3 regions of the Amycolatopsis sp. NPDC104819 genome follow, and region 1 is predicted to be linked to each of the others. Evidence: riboswitches for the same ligand, from Rfam matches in the RefSeq annotation. Region 1 holds a riboswitch; each other region holds the start of a gene.
The links. Region 1 has a riboswitch for S-adenosylmethionine ahead of thrC (threonine synthase). Riboswitches for the same ligand answer to the same signal wherever they lie in the genome.
Positions count from the first base shown of each region.

Region 2: linked by a shared signal. The riboswitch ahead of ACZ63E_RS39595 (methionine ABC transporter ATP-binding protein) and the one ahead of thrC (threonine synthase) in region 1 are both predicted to bind S-adenosylmethionine.
Region 3: linked by a shared signal. The riboswitch ahead of ACZ63E_RS07950 (aminotransferase class V-fold PLP-dependent enzyme) and the one ahead of thrC (threonine synthase) in region 1 are both predicted to bind S-adenosylmethionine.

Region 1 is NZ_JBVJON010000002.1:309,565-314,432, reverse strand. It holds gene ACZ63E_RS06315 (DMT family transporter) at 1-366, opposite strand, end outside; gene rpsT (30S ribosomal protein S20) at 721-981, shown strand; gene holA (DNA polymerase III subunit delta) at 1,031-2,011, opposite strand; SAM riboswitch class I at 2,147-2,280, shown strand; gene thrC (threonine synthase) at 2,294-3,559, shown strand; gene ACZ63E_RS06295 (ComEC/Rec2 family competence protein) at 3,608-4,868, opposite strand, start outside.
Region 2 is NZ_JBVJON010000017.1:51,960-56,827, forward strand. It holds gene ACZ63E_RS39585 (transglycosylase family protein) at 1-811, shown strand, start outside; gene rsmA (16S rRNA (adenine(1518)-N(6)/adenine(1519)-N(6))-dimethyltransferase RsmA) at 1,140-1,976, shown strand; SAM riboswitch class I at 2,123-2,229, shown strand; gene ACZ63E_RS39595 (methionine ABC transporter ATP-binding protein) at 2,423-3,436, shown strand; gene ACZ63E_RS39600 (MFS transporter) at 3,504-4,868, opposite strand, start outside.
Region 3 is NZ_JBVJON010000002.1:623,005-627,872, reverse strand. It holds gene lspA (signal peptidase II) at 1-50, opposite strand, end outside; gene ACZ63E_RS07960 (hypothetical protein) at 138-770, opposite strand; gene ACZ63E_RS07955 (hypothetical protein) at 710-1,333, opposite strand; gene ACZ63E_RS07950 (aminotransferase class V-fold PLP-dependent enzyme) at 1,350-2,705, opposite strand; SAM riboswitch class IV at 2,743-2,857, opposite strand; gene ACZ63E_RS07945 (M23 family metallopeptidase) at 2,951-3,607, opposite strand; gene ACZ63E_RS07940 (potassium/proton antiporter) at 3,842-4,868, opposite strand, start outside.

The sequences.
Region 1 (4,868 bases):
ACCGAGCCAGCCCGGCCGCTCGCCGAGCACCAGGACGGCGGCCAGCACCGACAGCAGCGGCCCGGTGCCGCGCGCGACCGGGTAGACGACGGAGAGGTCGCCGACGCGGTACCCGCGCTGCAGGACGATCCCGTAGGCGATGTGCAGCACCGCCGTCACGACGGCGGCGAGCAGCCAGCTCCACTGTGGACGGTCCGTTTCCACGACCAGCAGCACGACCGTCACCGGCAGAAGGAAGACTGCGGAAGCCGTGTAGTAGAGCCAGACGAACTGCGTGCCGCCGGAGGAGATCCGCTTGGCGGCCAGGTTCCACGCCGCATGCACGACCGCGGCGACGAGGACGAAGGACAGGGCGGTGGCGTTCATGGGACCCTTTCGGGTTTTCGCGCGCGCGAAAACCGGGTCCTCCAGGCTTTTGCCCCGTCAGATGAACGACCGGCCGTCCGGGCCCGCCGATGGTGCCGCTCGGACCAGACCCGCCGGTCCTGGTTGTGTGGTGCGGCGTGTGCGGACCGGCGACGGAACCCTAGGCACTGACCGCCCTCCACCGTACTCCCCATGATCGGTTGCGCGCAGGTCCCGGCGGACGAGGCCGGGAGCCGGGCTGTTAGAGTTATCGCTCGCTGCCCGTGCGGCATTCCGTCATGGAGGAAACCTGCTTTCGAGCAGGGCCACTTCAGCGCGGCGGCGAATCTCACCGAGTGAAACAGGAGTTGCCCTATGGCCAACATCAAGTCGCAGATCAAGCGCATCACGACGAACGAGAAGGCGCGTCAGCGCAACCAGGCGATCCGGTCCTCGGTGAAGACCGCGATCCGCAAGGTCCGCGAAGCCGCCGACGCCGGCGACAAGGCCAAGGCTGCCGAGCTGCAGCGCGACGCCGCCCAGAAGCTGGACAAGGCCGTCTCGAAGGGCGTCATCCACGCCAACCAGGCCGCCAACAAGAAGTCGGCGCTCGCGAAGCGCGTCAACGCGCTCTGAGCAAGCTGTTTCTGGAGAAGCCCCGGCCTCGGCCGGGGCTTTCTTCATGTCAGCGGTCGCCCTTGGCGGCCGCCACCTCCAGCACGGCTCGTTCCAGCGCGTAACCCGGGTCCGCCGCCACGCCCTTGACCTCGGCGTTGAGCCGCGCGACCACCCGCATCGCCGTGGCCAGCCCGTCCTGGTTCCAGCCCCGGGACTGGCCCTGCGCCTTGCGGATCTTCCACGGCGGCATGCCCAGCTCGCCGGCCAGCTGGTTGGGGTTACCGCGGCCCGCGCCGGAGACGCGGGCGATCGTGCGGACGGCGTCGGCCAGCGCGTCGGCGACCAGGACGTGCGGAACCCCGAGCTGCATCGCCCAGCGCAACGACTCGAGTGCGGCGGCGCGGTCACCGCTGACCGCCCGCTCCGCGACCGCGAACCCGGTCACGTCGGCCCGGCCGCGGTGGTAGCGCCGGACCGCTTCGGCGTCGACCGCGCCGCCGGTGTCCGCGACCAGCTGCGTCGCCGCAGAGGAGAGTTCCCGCAGGTCGGAGCCCACGGCGTCGATGAGCGCGGCGACGCCGGCGGGGTCGATCTTGCCGCCCACCCGGCGCACCTCGTGCCGCACGAACTGCTCCCGCTCAGCGGGCTTCGTCATCTTCGGGCACTCCGTGACTTCGGCGCCGGCCTTCTTCAGCACGGCCGGGAGCGTCTTGCCGGCCTTGCTGCGGCCACCGCCGGTGTGCACGACGACCAGCACGACCCCCTCCGCCGGGTCCTTCAGGTAGGACGCCACGGCGTCGGCCAGCTCCTGCGAGATGTCCTGCGCCGACTCCAGGACGATCACGCGGCCTTCGCTGAACAGCGAGGGGCTGACGAGTTCGGCCAGCTCAGGGGCTGTGAGATCGGACACCCGGACGCGGGTCAGCTCGGCCGTCGCGTCGATCGTGCGGGCCGCGGCCAGCGTCTCGCGGACGGCGCGCTCGATCAGCAGTTCTTCCTCACCCAGGACCAGGTGAAGCGGGGGCGGGGCGGTGGCTTGCGCGGTCACCGGAGGATCCTCTCACTTCTCCGAACGTGCGCCCGCTCCGGTGATGTGGAGCCGCCACCATGGCACGGTCCGAACGCCATGTCGTACGGTGTCCTCGAGGCGGCGCGTTTGTGGCGCGCCCCGACAACCGAATACCGCTCATCCAGAGGGGCAGAGGGAACGGCCCGACGAAGCCCCGGCAACCGGCGTACAGCCCGTCATCCCGCGATCGCGGGGTAGCTGACGACCACGGTGCCAATTCCGGCCCGCTTCGGCGGGGCAGATGAGGAAAGGAACCTCGCGATGACCGCAACCCTCGGCACGACCTCCACCACCAAGACCCCGGATCTCGGACCGGCCGTCGAACTGGTGTCGAAGGAAGAGGGCCACCGGCAGCCGCTCGCCCCCGAGTTCGTCTCCGCCGAAGACTTCTCGCCGCTCGAGGTCGCCTACGACTTCGGCCGCGTCCGCCGCGAAGACATCGAGGCCGGCCCCAAGAACATCTGGCGCTACAAGAAGCTCCTCCCGGTTCCGTCGAACATCGAAGAAATCCCGAACACCGAGCCCGGCGCGACCCGCTTGGTGCGCGCCGACCGCCTCGCCAAGGAGCTCGGCCTCAAGCGTGTGTGGGTCAAGGACGACACCGGCAACCCGACGCACTCCTTCAAGGACCGCGTGGTCGCCGTCGCGCTGGCCGCGGCCCGCGAGTTCGGGTTCGAGGTGCTCGCGTGTCCCTCGACCGGCAACCTGGCCAACGCGACGGCCGCCGCGGCCGCCCGCGCCGGCTGGCGGTCGGTCGTGCTGATCCCGAAGTCCCTCGAGCGCGCCAAGATCCTCACCACCGCGGTCTACGACGGCGACCTCATCGCCATCGACGGCAACTACGACGACGTCAACCGCCTCGCCACCGAGCTCGCCGGTGAGCACCCGAAGTGGGCGTTCGTGAACGTGAACGTCCGGCCGTACTACTCGGAAGGCTCGAAGACGCTGGCCTTCGAGGTCGCCGAGCAGCTGGGCTGGCGCATCCCGCCGCAGATCGTCGTGCCGATCGCCTCCGGTTCTCAGCTCACCAAGGTGGACAAGGGTTTCCGCGAGCTGGGTCAGCTCGGTCTCGTGGACGCCAGCCCGTACAAGGTGTTCGGCGCCCAGGCCACGGGCTGCTCGCCGGTGTCGGCCGCGTTCCGCGGCGGCCACGACGTCGTCCAGCCGGTGAAGCCGGACACGATCGCCCGTTCGCTGGCGATCGGCAACCCGGCCGACGGCCCGTACGTGCTCGACATCGTCAACCGCACCGGCGGCGCGATCGAGGACGTCTCCGACGAAGAGGTCGTCGAAGGCATCCGCCTGCTGGCCCGTACCGAGGGCATCTTCACCGAGACGGCCGGCGGGGTCACCGTCGCCACGGCGAAGAAGCTGGTCGAGACGGGCAAGCTGGACCCGGACGCCGAGACGGTGCTCCTCATCACCGGCGACGGCCTCAAGACCCTCGACGCGATCGAGAACCACGTGGGCCCCAAGGCGGTCCTGCCGCCGTCGGCCGCCGCGGTGAACAAGGCGCTCGGGTACTGATCTTCGCCCCGGCGGTGCGCCGGGGCGGGCCGCGGGGCTCACCCCGGCTCATCGGCGCGGTGGGCCGCGGGGCTCGCCCCGGCGTGAGATCGCCGGGCCCGCCGGTTCGCCTACGACGGCGGTGTCTCCGTCCTGGTCCGTCCGGGTCACCCGTGCGCCCAACGCCACCAGAGTGTCCATTGTGGACTTGCTGGGATGTCCGTAGGTGTTGCCCGCGCCCACGCTGACCAACGCCACCCGCGGCGCCACCGCGGCGAGGAACGACGGCAGCGAGTACCGCGAGCCGTGGTGTGGGACCTTCAGCACCTCCGCTTTCAAGTCTGTGACGTCGGCTAGGAGGTCCGCCTGCGCGGCCAGTTCGACGTCGCCGGTCAGGAGCATCCGGCCGGCTGCCGTTTGCGCCCGGAGGACCACCGAGCTGTTGTTGATGGTGGTGCCGTCCTGCCCGGCTGCACGGGCAGGGACGTAGCGCGGGCCGAGCACGTCGAGTGAGAGCCCGGGCCAGTCCAGCCGCTCCCCCGGGTTCAGCTCGACCAGGGGCACGGCCTGGCGGGCCGCCTCCGCGGCGACCTGCCGCCACGCCCACTCCGGCGCGCGCCCCGGCCCGACGGCGATGCCGCCGACCGCCCGGCCGTCGAAGACCGACGCGAGCCCGCCGATGTGGTCGGCGTGCAGGTGGCTCAGCACCACCAACGGGATCCGGTCGACGGCGAGCCGGTGCAGGCACTCGTCGACCGGTCCCGGCTCGGGTCCGGTGTCGATGACGATCGCCCGTCCGGGCTCGGCGGTCGCCAGGACGACCGCGTCACCCTGCCCGACGTCGCATTCGACCATCGCCCAGTTGCGCGGTGGCCACGCCGGCGCGATCACCCGGACCGGCACGAGCACCAGCAGCGCGCCGACGACCAGCACGGCCATGAGCAGCCGGACCCGCCGGTGACGAGCGGCCAGCACCAGCACGAGGAGCACACCGGCGGCGAGCAGGCCGCCGGCCCAGCCGCCGGGCCACGCGACTGTCGCGCCCGGGGCTCGTGCGCCGTGCCGCGCCACCGTGATCAGCCAGCGTGCCTCCGGATCGGCCAGGTGCACCAGGACCTTCCCCGCGCCCGGCCACCAGGGCCCGGTGACCGTCGCCAGCACGCCGAGCACGGTCGCCGGGGCCACGACCGGCGCCGCGAGGACGTTGGTCAGCACCGAAACCAGGCTCACCGAGCCCGCCATGCCCGCGATCACCGGTGCGGTCACGAGAAACGCCGCCAGCGGGATCGCCAGCCCTTCGGCGAACCCCGGCGGAACGCCGCGGCGGACG
Region 2 (4,868 bases), on a different contig from region 1:
CTCCTGGGTCCGCGCGACCCACCTGGGTGAGGCGCTCAGCCAGCTCGGCATGACCGGCATGGACAAGCCCGGCACGTGGATGTCGATGGCGAAGGACGGCGAGCTGCCCCTCCAGGGCGCCACCGTCGAGATCAAGACCCTCAAGAACATCACGCTGTACGACGGCGCGAACGCGCCGAAGCCGGTCAAGACGACCGCGGTCACCACGAAGGAGTTCCTGGGCGAGTACAAGCTCACCCTGGGCCCGGAGGACGCCGCCGAAGGTGGCCTGGACGTCAAGCTGACCGACGGCGCCGAGGTGCACATCAGCCGCACCGGCGTCTCGACGGTCGTCCAGAAGGAGACCATCGACCCGCCCGAGCAGAAGGTCGACGACCCGAACCTCGAGAAGGGCAAGACCGAGGTCGAGGACCCCGGCACGCCCGGCGAGAAGATGGTGACCTACAAGGTCACGCAGAAGAACGGCAAAGAGGTCTCGCGCGAGAGCGTCTCCGAGCAGGTCATCACGGAGGCCAAGCCGAAGATCATCCACGTCGGCACGAAGAAGCCGGCGAACCCGGTCATCGGCGACGCGTCCTCGTGGGACCGCATCGCGCAGTGCGAGTCGGGCGGCAACTGGGCCACCAACACCGGCAACGGCTACTACGGCGGCCTCCAGTTCGACAAGCAGACCTGGAACGCCTACGGCGGCTCCCAGTACGCGGCGCTGCCGAGCCAGGCGACGCGCGAGCAGCAGATCTCGGTGGCCGAGAAGGTCCGCGACGCCCGCGGCGGTTACGGCGCCTGGCCGGTCTGCGGCAAGAAGGCCTGACGAACTCCCGAACCGGCCCCCGTCCTCCCCGGACGGGGGCCTTTTCGCGTGCGCCGAGGGGCATCACGCGTGCGCCGAGGGGCATCACGCGTGTCCCGAGGGGAATCACGCGTGTCCGGAGAGGCATCACCCGTGATTGGCGGGGCATCACACCCGATGCCCGCCCAGTCACGCGTGATGCCTGCTCAATCACGCGAGATGCCCCTCCAATCACGCGAGTTCCGCGCTCAGTCACGCGAGTTCCGTCCCTGATCACGCGAGTTCCGTCCTCGATCACCGCGAACCGACCGTCCGGGGGCGCGAGATGTCCCATCGGTAAGCTCGGCCGGTGGTTGAACTGCTGGGACCTGCCGAGATCCGCGGGCTGGCGGCCGAACTCGACGTGCGGCCGACGAAGAAGCTCGGGCAGAACTTCGTGCACGATCCCAACACCGTCCGCCGGATCGTCGAGCTCGCCTCGGTCGGTCCGGACGACGTCGTGCTCGAGGTCGGGCCCGGCCTCGGGTCGCTGACGCTGGGGCTGCTCGCCACCGGCGCGCGGGTCGTCGCCGTCGAGATCGATCCCAAGCTGGCCGAACGGCTGCCGAAGACTGTCGCCGAGCGGGGGCCGGACGCCGCCGAGCGCCTCACCGTCCTCGAGGCCGACGCCATGCGCGTCACCGATGCCGAGCTGCCGGCGCCGACTGCCCTCGTCGCCAACCTCCCCTACAACGTCGCCGTGCCGGTGGTGCTGCACCTGCTCGCCGAAGTGCCGTCGCTCACCTCCGGCCTCGTGATGGTCCAGACCGAGGTCGCCGACCGGATGGCGGCGGGCCCGGGCAGCCGGATCTACGGCGTGCCGAGCGTCAAGCTCGCCTGGTACGGCCCGGCGCGCAAGGTCGCCGCGGTGCCACGCTCGGTGTTCTGGCCGGTACCAAACGTCGACTCCGCGCTCGTCGCCTTCGAGCGCGGCGACGCGCCGGCGTCCGACGACCGGGAACGGCTCTTCGGGCTCGTCGACGCCGCTTTCTCACAGCGCAGGAAGACGCTCCGGGCCGCGCTGGCGGGCTGGGCGGGCTCGGCCGAGCGCGCCGGCGAGCTGCTGGCGGCCGCCGGGATCGACCCGAAGACGCGCGGCGAGCAGCTCGACGTCCACGACTTCGCCCGGCTCGCCGCCGCCCGCTAGCCGCGGGCGACGTCCACTGTGGATGTCAACCGGCAGGGTGCTCGCCGACGTCTCCCGGCGTGCGCGTCTCGCCATCCGGACGCCGCCAGTCGTGTGATCTGGGCCAACGGGCTTGCGTTCGCTCTGCGGGATCGGTTTACTCAGTATGTCCATCCCGAGCGACTGAGAGACCTGGCTCGCCGAAGTCGCAGCAACCACCCTCCACAGGGCAGGTGCTACCGCCAGGACCGATGGAGGCCGTTTCCGATGAAGAGGGTAGCTCGCCCCCTGCTGCTGACCAGGCGTCGCGTAGTCGACGAAGGCCGCCGCTCCGTGACCGCATGTCGACGCTCCAACTGAGCTTTCCCGAGCCGGTCCACCTCTTCTTCTCGCACCGTCCATAGAGGACGGATTTCGTCTGCGGCCGGGCGCCTCCGAGTGAGCGCGCCCCGTTTTCTGGAGCCTTCGTGATCACCGTCGAAAACCTGTCCAAGTCCTTCGCCACCAACGGAAACTCGGTCGTCGCCCTGCGCGACGTGAGCGTCGACGTCCAGGCCGGCTCGCTGTTCGGCGTGGTCGGTCCCGCCGGTTCGGGCAAGTCCGTCCTGGCCCGCTGCATCGCGCTGCAGGAGCGTCCCGACCGTGGTGTCGTCCGGCTCGACGGCCTCAACACCGGCACCCTCGACGGCCGCCGGCTGCGGGAGATCCGCCGCCAGCTGGGCATCGTCGGCTCGAAGCCGGAGCTGATCGCCGAGCGCACCATCGCCGGCAACATCGCCTCCCCGCTGGAGCAGCTCGGGGTCGACGGCCCGCAGCGCCGCAGCCGCGTCGGCTCCCTGCTCGACCTCGTCGGCCTGACGCCGCGCGCCGCGCAGCGCCCCTCGGAGCTGTCCGTCGGTCAGCTCCGCCGGGTCGCGGTCGCGAAGGCGCTCGCGGCGGCCCCCGCCGTGCTGCTCGCGGACGACCCGACCGCCGGTGTCGACCCGGAGGAGGCCGGCGCGGTGCTCACCGTGCTCGACCGGGCCCGGTCCGAGCTGGGGGTCACCGTGGTGGTCACCACGCCGGACGCCGGGGTGGTCCGCCGGGTCTGCGACGACGTCGCGGTGCTGGAGGACGGCACGGTCGTCGAGCGCGGCACGGTGCTCGACCTGATCTCCAACCCGGCCAGCCGCACCGCACAGGCGCTGCTGCCGGCCATCGAGACCCCCCGCTCGCAGGGTGCGCGTTACGACCGCTCGGTCGACGTCGTGCTGGTCGGCTTCGCGTCGGTCGGCGCGTTGCTGCCCGAGGCGGCGGGCCGGTTCGACGTCGAGTTCGCCACCATCGGCGGCGGCCTGACCCGGATCGGCGACACCCCGGTCGGCCGCTTCCGCCTCGGCGTCCGCGGCGAGCGCGCCGACGCGGCCCTCGCGTGGGTCACCGAGCGCGGTGGCCACGTCACGCACACGGCTCGCGGCCCCCAGGGTGTCGCGGCCGCCTGACCTCCAGCGCCCCAAGGCGGCCTTGGGTGCGTTGAACGCACCGAAGGCCACATTGGGGCGCTCGGGGTCAGCGGGTGCCGCGCGGCAGGACCAGCAACGCGGTGAGCGCCGCGGCGCCGATGAGGCCCGCCGCCCAGGCCGCGGCCGTCGTGTAACCGTGGACGATCGCCGCCGGCGTGGTCAGCCCGGCCGCCGCCGCGGTGGCGATCGTGTTCAGCGCCGCCGTCCCGAGCGAAGCTCCCACCTGCTGTGACGTCGTCACGAACGCCGACGCCGCGCCCGCTTCACGCGCGCCGACCCCGCGGGTCGCGACGTTCAGCACCACCGGCATGCTCAGCCCGGCCCCGACCCCCAGCAGCAGCTGCATCGGCAGGATCACCGTGACGTACGACGCGTCCGGCGTCAGCCGTGTGGCGAGCAGGAGCCCGCAGCCGAGCACGAACAGCCCGCCCGCCAAGAGAGGCCGCGGTCCGACGCGGGCCAGCAGCCGGCTCGACACCTGTGTGGACGTCAGCATGTTCGCGCCGAGCGTCGGCAGGAACGCCAGCGCCGCGGCCAGCGCGCCGTACCCCATCACGACCTGCAGCTGGTAGGTCAGGAACAGGAACATCCCGAACGCGCCGAACGACGCCGCCCCGATCGTCAGGTACGCGACGGCGCGGGCACGGTCGCGCACCACCGTGAGCGGCAGCAGCGGGTGCGGGTGCCGGGCCTGCCGGCGCACGAACAGTCCGAGCAGCACAATGGAGGCTGTCAGGGAACCCAGTACCACCAAGGAGTTCCAGCCCTCAGTGGCCACTTCGGACAGTGCGTGCACGAGCAGCACGATCCCGCCGCAGCTGAGCAGTGCACTGGTCCAGTCCAGCTTGGTCTCCCGGTGCGCGGCGGCCGCGGGCACGGCGAACCAGGCGCCCAGCCCGGCCAGTATCGCGATCGGCACGTTGACGTAGAGGCTCCAGCGCCAGTCTAGGAACTCCGTCAGCGCGCCGCCGACGGTGAGCCCGACCGCGGAGCCGGACATCATGATGGCGCTGAAGATCCCGAACGCCTTCGCGCGTTCACGCGGTTCGGTGAAGGTCAGCGTCAGCAGGGACATCGTCGACGGCGCGAGCAGCGCCGCGAACACACCCTGCGCGGCCCGCGCGCCGATCAGCCACGCCGGCGACGGCGCGGCGCCGCCGATCGCGGACGCGACGGCGAACCCGGCGACCCCGGCCATCAGCGTGGTGCGGCGGCCGATCCGGTCGGCGAGCCGGCCGCCGAGCAGCAGCAGGCCGCCGAAAGCCAGCGTGTACGCGGAAATCGTCCACTGGCGGCCGGTGTCGGACATGCCCAGCGCGTGCTGCGCCGACGGCAGGGCGATGTTCACGACGGTCGTGTCGAGCACGACCATGAGCTGGGCCAGGCCCAGCGCGCCGAGGGCGAGCCACCG
Region 3 (4,868 bases), 310 kb from region 1:
GGCAGCAGCGGCTTCGCCGGGACCTCGGGGGTCTCCGGCGCGTCGGCCACGGGGTCGGGCGCCGCTTCGGCGGCGGCTTCGGTCTCGGGTTCGGAGTGGCTGGGCTCGGTGCTCACCGGTCCATTGTCCACGCCTGGTCAGGGTGCGTCGGCGGCAGTGTCGCGGGGACGCCGGAGGAGGACCGCGAACGCCGCGGCGAACAGCACGCTCGTCGCGGCGAGCGCCCCGGTCACCGGGGTCGGCAACAGCACGCTGACCAGCGCGAACACCACGGTCACGGCGAGCACGAACCAGCTGCGCTCGTAGGCGGCCAGCACCAGCAGCCCCAGCGCCGCGACGAGCGCGCCCCGGACGTCGCCGGGCAGCCGAAGCTCGACGGCGCCGAGCAGGTCGAGCAGCGGGACGGCGGCGAGCGCGGCCAGGGTGCCGAGCACGAACCGGACGGGCCGTGGCGGGGTGCCGGCGCGGCGCAGGTGCAGCCAGTGCCAGCCGGCGACGGCGAGCACGACACACGCGAGGCCGGCGAGCCAGCCGAGCGCCGCGGGCGGCACGACGTTCGTCGCGTAGACGTCGGTGGAGTACCACCCCGTGCCCCCGACCCCGCCGGTGCCGAGCCCGACCCCGGACAGGTCCTGGGCCAGCTCGTAAGCGCGCGAGTGCACGAACTGGCCGGCCTCCGGCGTTTCCGGGACCAGGGCGACCACCGCCATCACGAGCTGCGCGAACCCCAGTGCGGCCAACGGGAACCAGTGGTCGCGCGATCTCCCCATCGGGGCAGGATAGCGCCCGCCAGCAGGACGCCGGCCGAAATCAGCACGCCGGGCAGGTCCGCGACGAGGACGGCGGCCGCCCCGGAAAGCACGGCGGTGGCGAGGATCAACAGGCTGCGTTCCCACCACGCGACGACGGCGAGGCCGAGCGTCGCGAGGATCGGGCCCCGGGCCGTGGCGTCGAGGCCGAACCAGCTGTAAGCGAGCAAATCCAGCAGCGGCACCGCGAGCACGACGCCGGCGGCGGAGAGCACCGCGGCTTTCACGCCGAGCCGCCGGGCGTACCCGGCCACCACCGCGAGGAACGCGGCGATGAGCGCCCACTGCCAGGCCACCCCGATCCCACCGCGGTAGGCGATCACCGTGTCGGAAATGCCGAGGAACTGCTGCGGGCCACCATGGTCGTCGACAGTGAGCCCGAAGATGCTCTGGTACGACGGCGCGGCCGGCGCGAAGTGCGACGCCAGCTCGGCGGTCACGGCCGAGCGGCGGAACAGCTCGACCGTGACCAGGACCAGCTCGGCAAAACCGAGCAGTGCCAACGAAACCCCGTGCCTCCCCATCGGCCCAGGCTAGCGCTCAGCAGAACGGCGGGAGCTCCCGCGGGTCGCCGACCGGCGCCCAGCGGCCGTCCACCTTCGTGTATTCCCAGCGCGCGCCGCGGGCGACGATCTGGCGCAGCGCCAGCACCACGCGGTCGACGTGCTCCTCGGTGCTGCCGAGGCCGAGGCTGACGCGCACCGCCTGCCGGCCGTCACCGCCGGCGACACCGATGAGCCGCTTCGCCGCGATGTGGGCGCAGAACGCGCCGTCGCGCACGCCGATGCCGTACTCGGCGGACAGCACGGCCGCGAGCCAGCCGGGGTCGAAGCCGTCGACGACGAAGCTGACCGTGCCGACGCGGTCGACCGGCGCGTCGAACAACCGCAGCTCGGCGCAGCCGGGGATGCTCTCCAAACCCTTGCGCAGCCGGGTGAGCAGGGCCTGCTCGTGCGCTTCGACCGCGGCCCAGTTCCGGCTCAGGGTTTCGCAGGCGACACCGAGCGCGTACACACCGACGGTGTTGGGCGAGCCCGCTTCGTGGCGCTCGGGCCCGTCGTTCCAGACCACGGCGTCGTCGGTGACGAGCTTGGTCGCGCCGCCGCCGGCGAGGTACGGCTGGGCGGCGCGCAGCCAGTCGGCGCGGCCGATCAGCGCGCCGGCGCCGAACGGTGCGTACAGCTTGTGGCCGGAGAGGGCGACGTAGTCGACGTCCAGCTCCTTGATCGAGACGCGGCGGTGCGGGGCGAGCTGGGCGGCGTCGAGCGCGATGCGGGCGCCGTGTTTCCGTGCCACCGCGGCGATTTCGGCGACCGGGAGCAGTTCACCGGTCACATTGGAGGCTCCGGTGACGACCACCAGGCGCGGTCCTTCGGGGCAGCCGGCGAGCGCTTCGTCCACAGCGGACACCGCGGCGAGGCGGGTGCGCGGGGTCGGGATCCGCCGGACGTGCGGGCCCCGCCACGGAAGCAGCGCCGCGTGGTGCTCGGTGTCGAACACGACCACCGAGGTGCGCGGCGGGAGGCTGCGGGCGAGCAGGTTGAAGGAGTCCGTGGTGTTGCGGGTGAACACGACGGTGTCGGTCCGGCGCGCGCCGACAAACCGGCGCAGGGTGTCGCGGGTGCGCTCGTAGAGCTTGGTCGACACCTGCGACGCGAAGCCGGCGCCGCGGTGGACGCTGGCGTACCAGGGCAGGAACTCGTCGACGGCGCCGCGGACGGCCTCCAGGCACGGCGCGCTCGCCGCGTGGTCGAGGTTGGCGTAGCCGATATCGCCGCCGGTGACGAGCGGGACCCGCAGCGACGCGCCGGCGACGGCCGGGATCTCCTGCGGGACAACGGTTTCGACGAGCTCGACGGGAGCGACGGTGCTGGTGCGGTCGATGGCGAGAGTCATCGGTGCCTCCTCGGCAGTCCGGGGGACCCCGGCGAGGGGCCCGCGCTTGCCCGTCGCACGACGCGACCGGCCCGGTCTTCACCCGGGGCACCCCACCGCGGTAGGAGGGTTGCCGGCCAGCAAGCCGGGGCTTGACGCTGGCACTCATGACCTGGCTCGAAGGTAACCGAAACCGGACGCGGCGGCCAACCCCCGGTTCGCATTCTGAGACGCCGCTCACAGGACTGCGCAGGATGCGAGAAGGGTCAGAGCTTCGCGCGGAAGTGGCCCGGCAGCTGCGTGACGGCGTTGTCCGCGAGGTGCGTCGCGGTGCCCTGGTACTGCTCGGATCCGGCGGTGAAGAGCCAGCCGCCCAGGGTCTTCCCGTCGACCGGCTCGCCGTGGGCCGCGGCGACCGCCGTCGAAACCTCGGCGAAGGACTTGCCGTCCCAGTTCGCCGCCGGGGCGTCCGGCAGGGTCCAGAGCGTGAAGTGGACGTGCGCGCCGGTGCTGCTGCCGCCGCACGGGAGCGCGTTGCCGGTCGAGCCGAGCTCGGCCCCGGCCTCGACCTGCTCACCGTCGGTGACCTTGATGCCCTCCATGTGGTAGTACCCGGTGCGCCAGCCGCCGGCGTGGTCGATGGTCACCCAGTCGCCGCCCGCGCAGTGCTGGAGGTGCACGGTGCCGGCCAGCGGGGCCCGCACGGTGCGGTCGGCCGGGCTGAAGTCGACGGCGTTCTTGACCCCGGTGCTGCCGTCGTCGGAGTGGATGCCGGCCGAGTACACCTGCTGGCCCGCCTTGAACGGCAGGGCCAGGGCCGGGAACGGGGCCACTTCGGCGCTCGCGGCCGGCGCGGCGAGCAGCCCGCAGGCGGCGGTCATCACGGCGGCCAGAACCGCCCCACGAACGTGCAGCTTCGTCACCGTGCGTACTCCTTTGGCTGTTCACTCACCCATTCGAACTAACCGGATCGAGCGCACAGTAGGCCAAAGGTTGGATCACTGGGAAGATCACACGGCGTTTTTATGCCCGACGATCACCCTCACGGAAAAAGATCACCAGGTCAGCACGAGAACCGGACAAGGACCGGACAAGACGCAGGCCAGCGCAGGCCCAGTCGTCCGATCGATCACGGACCGGCCACGACCACGAACGGGCTAACGGCCCGACTCGCCCTTCCAGCGGGCCAGGCGCCCGGCCCGGTCCACCGCGCGGAGCCGGCGTTCGACGGTGTCGCGGACGACGCTCGTCGTGACGACCAGCAGCTGGTCGTGCTCCTGCAGCCGGCTCGTCTTCTGCGGGGTGAAGCCGGCGCCTTCGCGCACGACCAGGCTGACGGTCGCCCCGACCGGCAGGCGCAGCTCGGACAGGTACACGCCGTGCAGCTTCGACCCGGGCTGGATGCGGACCTGCAGCAGCTCGGCGCCCAGCTCGTCCAGCGGCGCGGAGTCGACCTCGATCTCGTGCGCCTCGGACTTCTTGGACAGCCCGAGCCACCGCGCGAGCGGCCCGAGCGTCGCCCCCTGGAGCAGCGTCAGCACGATGACCAGCACGAACACCGCGTCGACCAGCCGTTGCGCGCCCGGCAGCCCCTGCGAGAGCGGGATCATCGCGAGCACGATCGGCACCGCCCCGCGCAGCCCGGCCCACGACAGGAACGCTTGTTCCCGCCACGGCAGCTTGAACGGCAGCATCGACAGCACGACGGACACCGGCCGGGCCAGCAGCAGCACGACGGCGCCCGCGACCAGGCCCGGCACCAGCGTCTCGAGCAGCCGGCCCGGCGAGGCGAACAGCCCGAGCAGCACGAACAGCCCGATCTGCGCCAGCCAGCCCAGCCCTTCGGCGAACGACAGCGTGTCCGAGCGGTGCGGCAGCCGTGAGTTGCCGAGCACCAGCGCGGCGACGTAGGTGGCGAGCAGCCCGGACGCGTGCGCCAGCTGCCCGGACGAGTACGCCACGACGCACACCGCGACGGTGGCGAGCGGGTAGAGACCGGTTGCCGGCAGCGCGGCCCGGCGTAGCGCGATCCCGCCGAGCCAGCCGAAGGCGAGCCCGATGGCCAGGCCCGCGCCCAGCTCGTAGACCACCAGCAGCGGCAGCGTCCAATCCACAGTGGTGCCTTCGGCCAGCACGACGACGGCGATGTAGGCCGGCGCGTCGTTGATGCCGGACTCCAGCTCC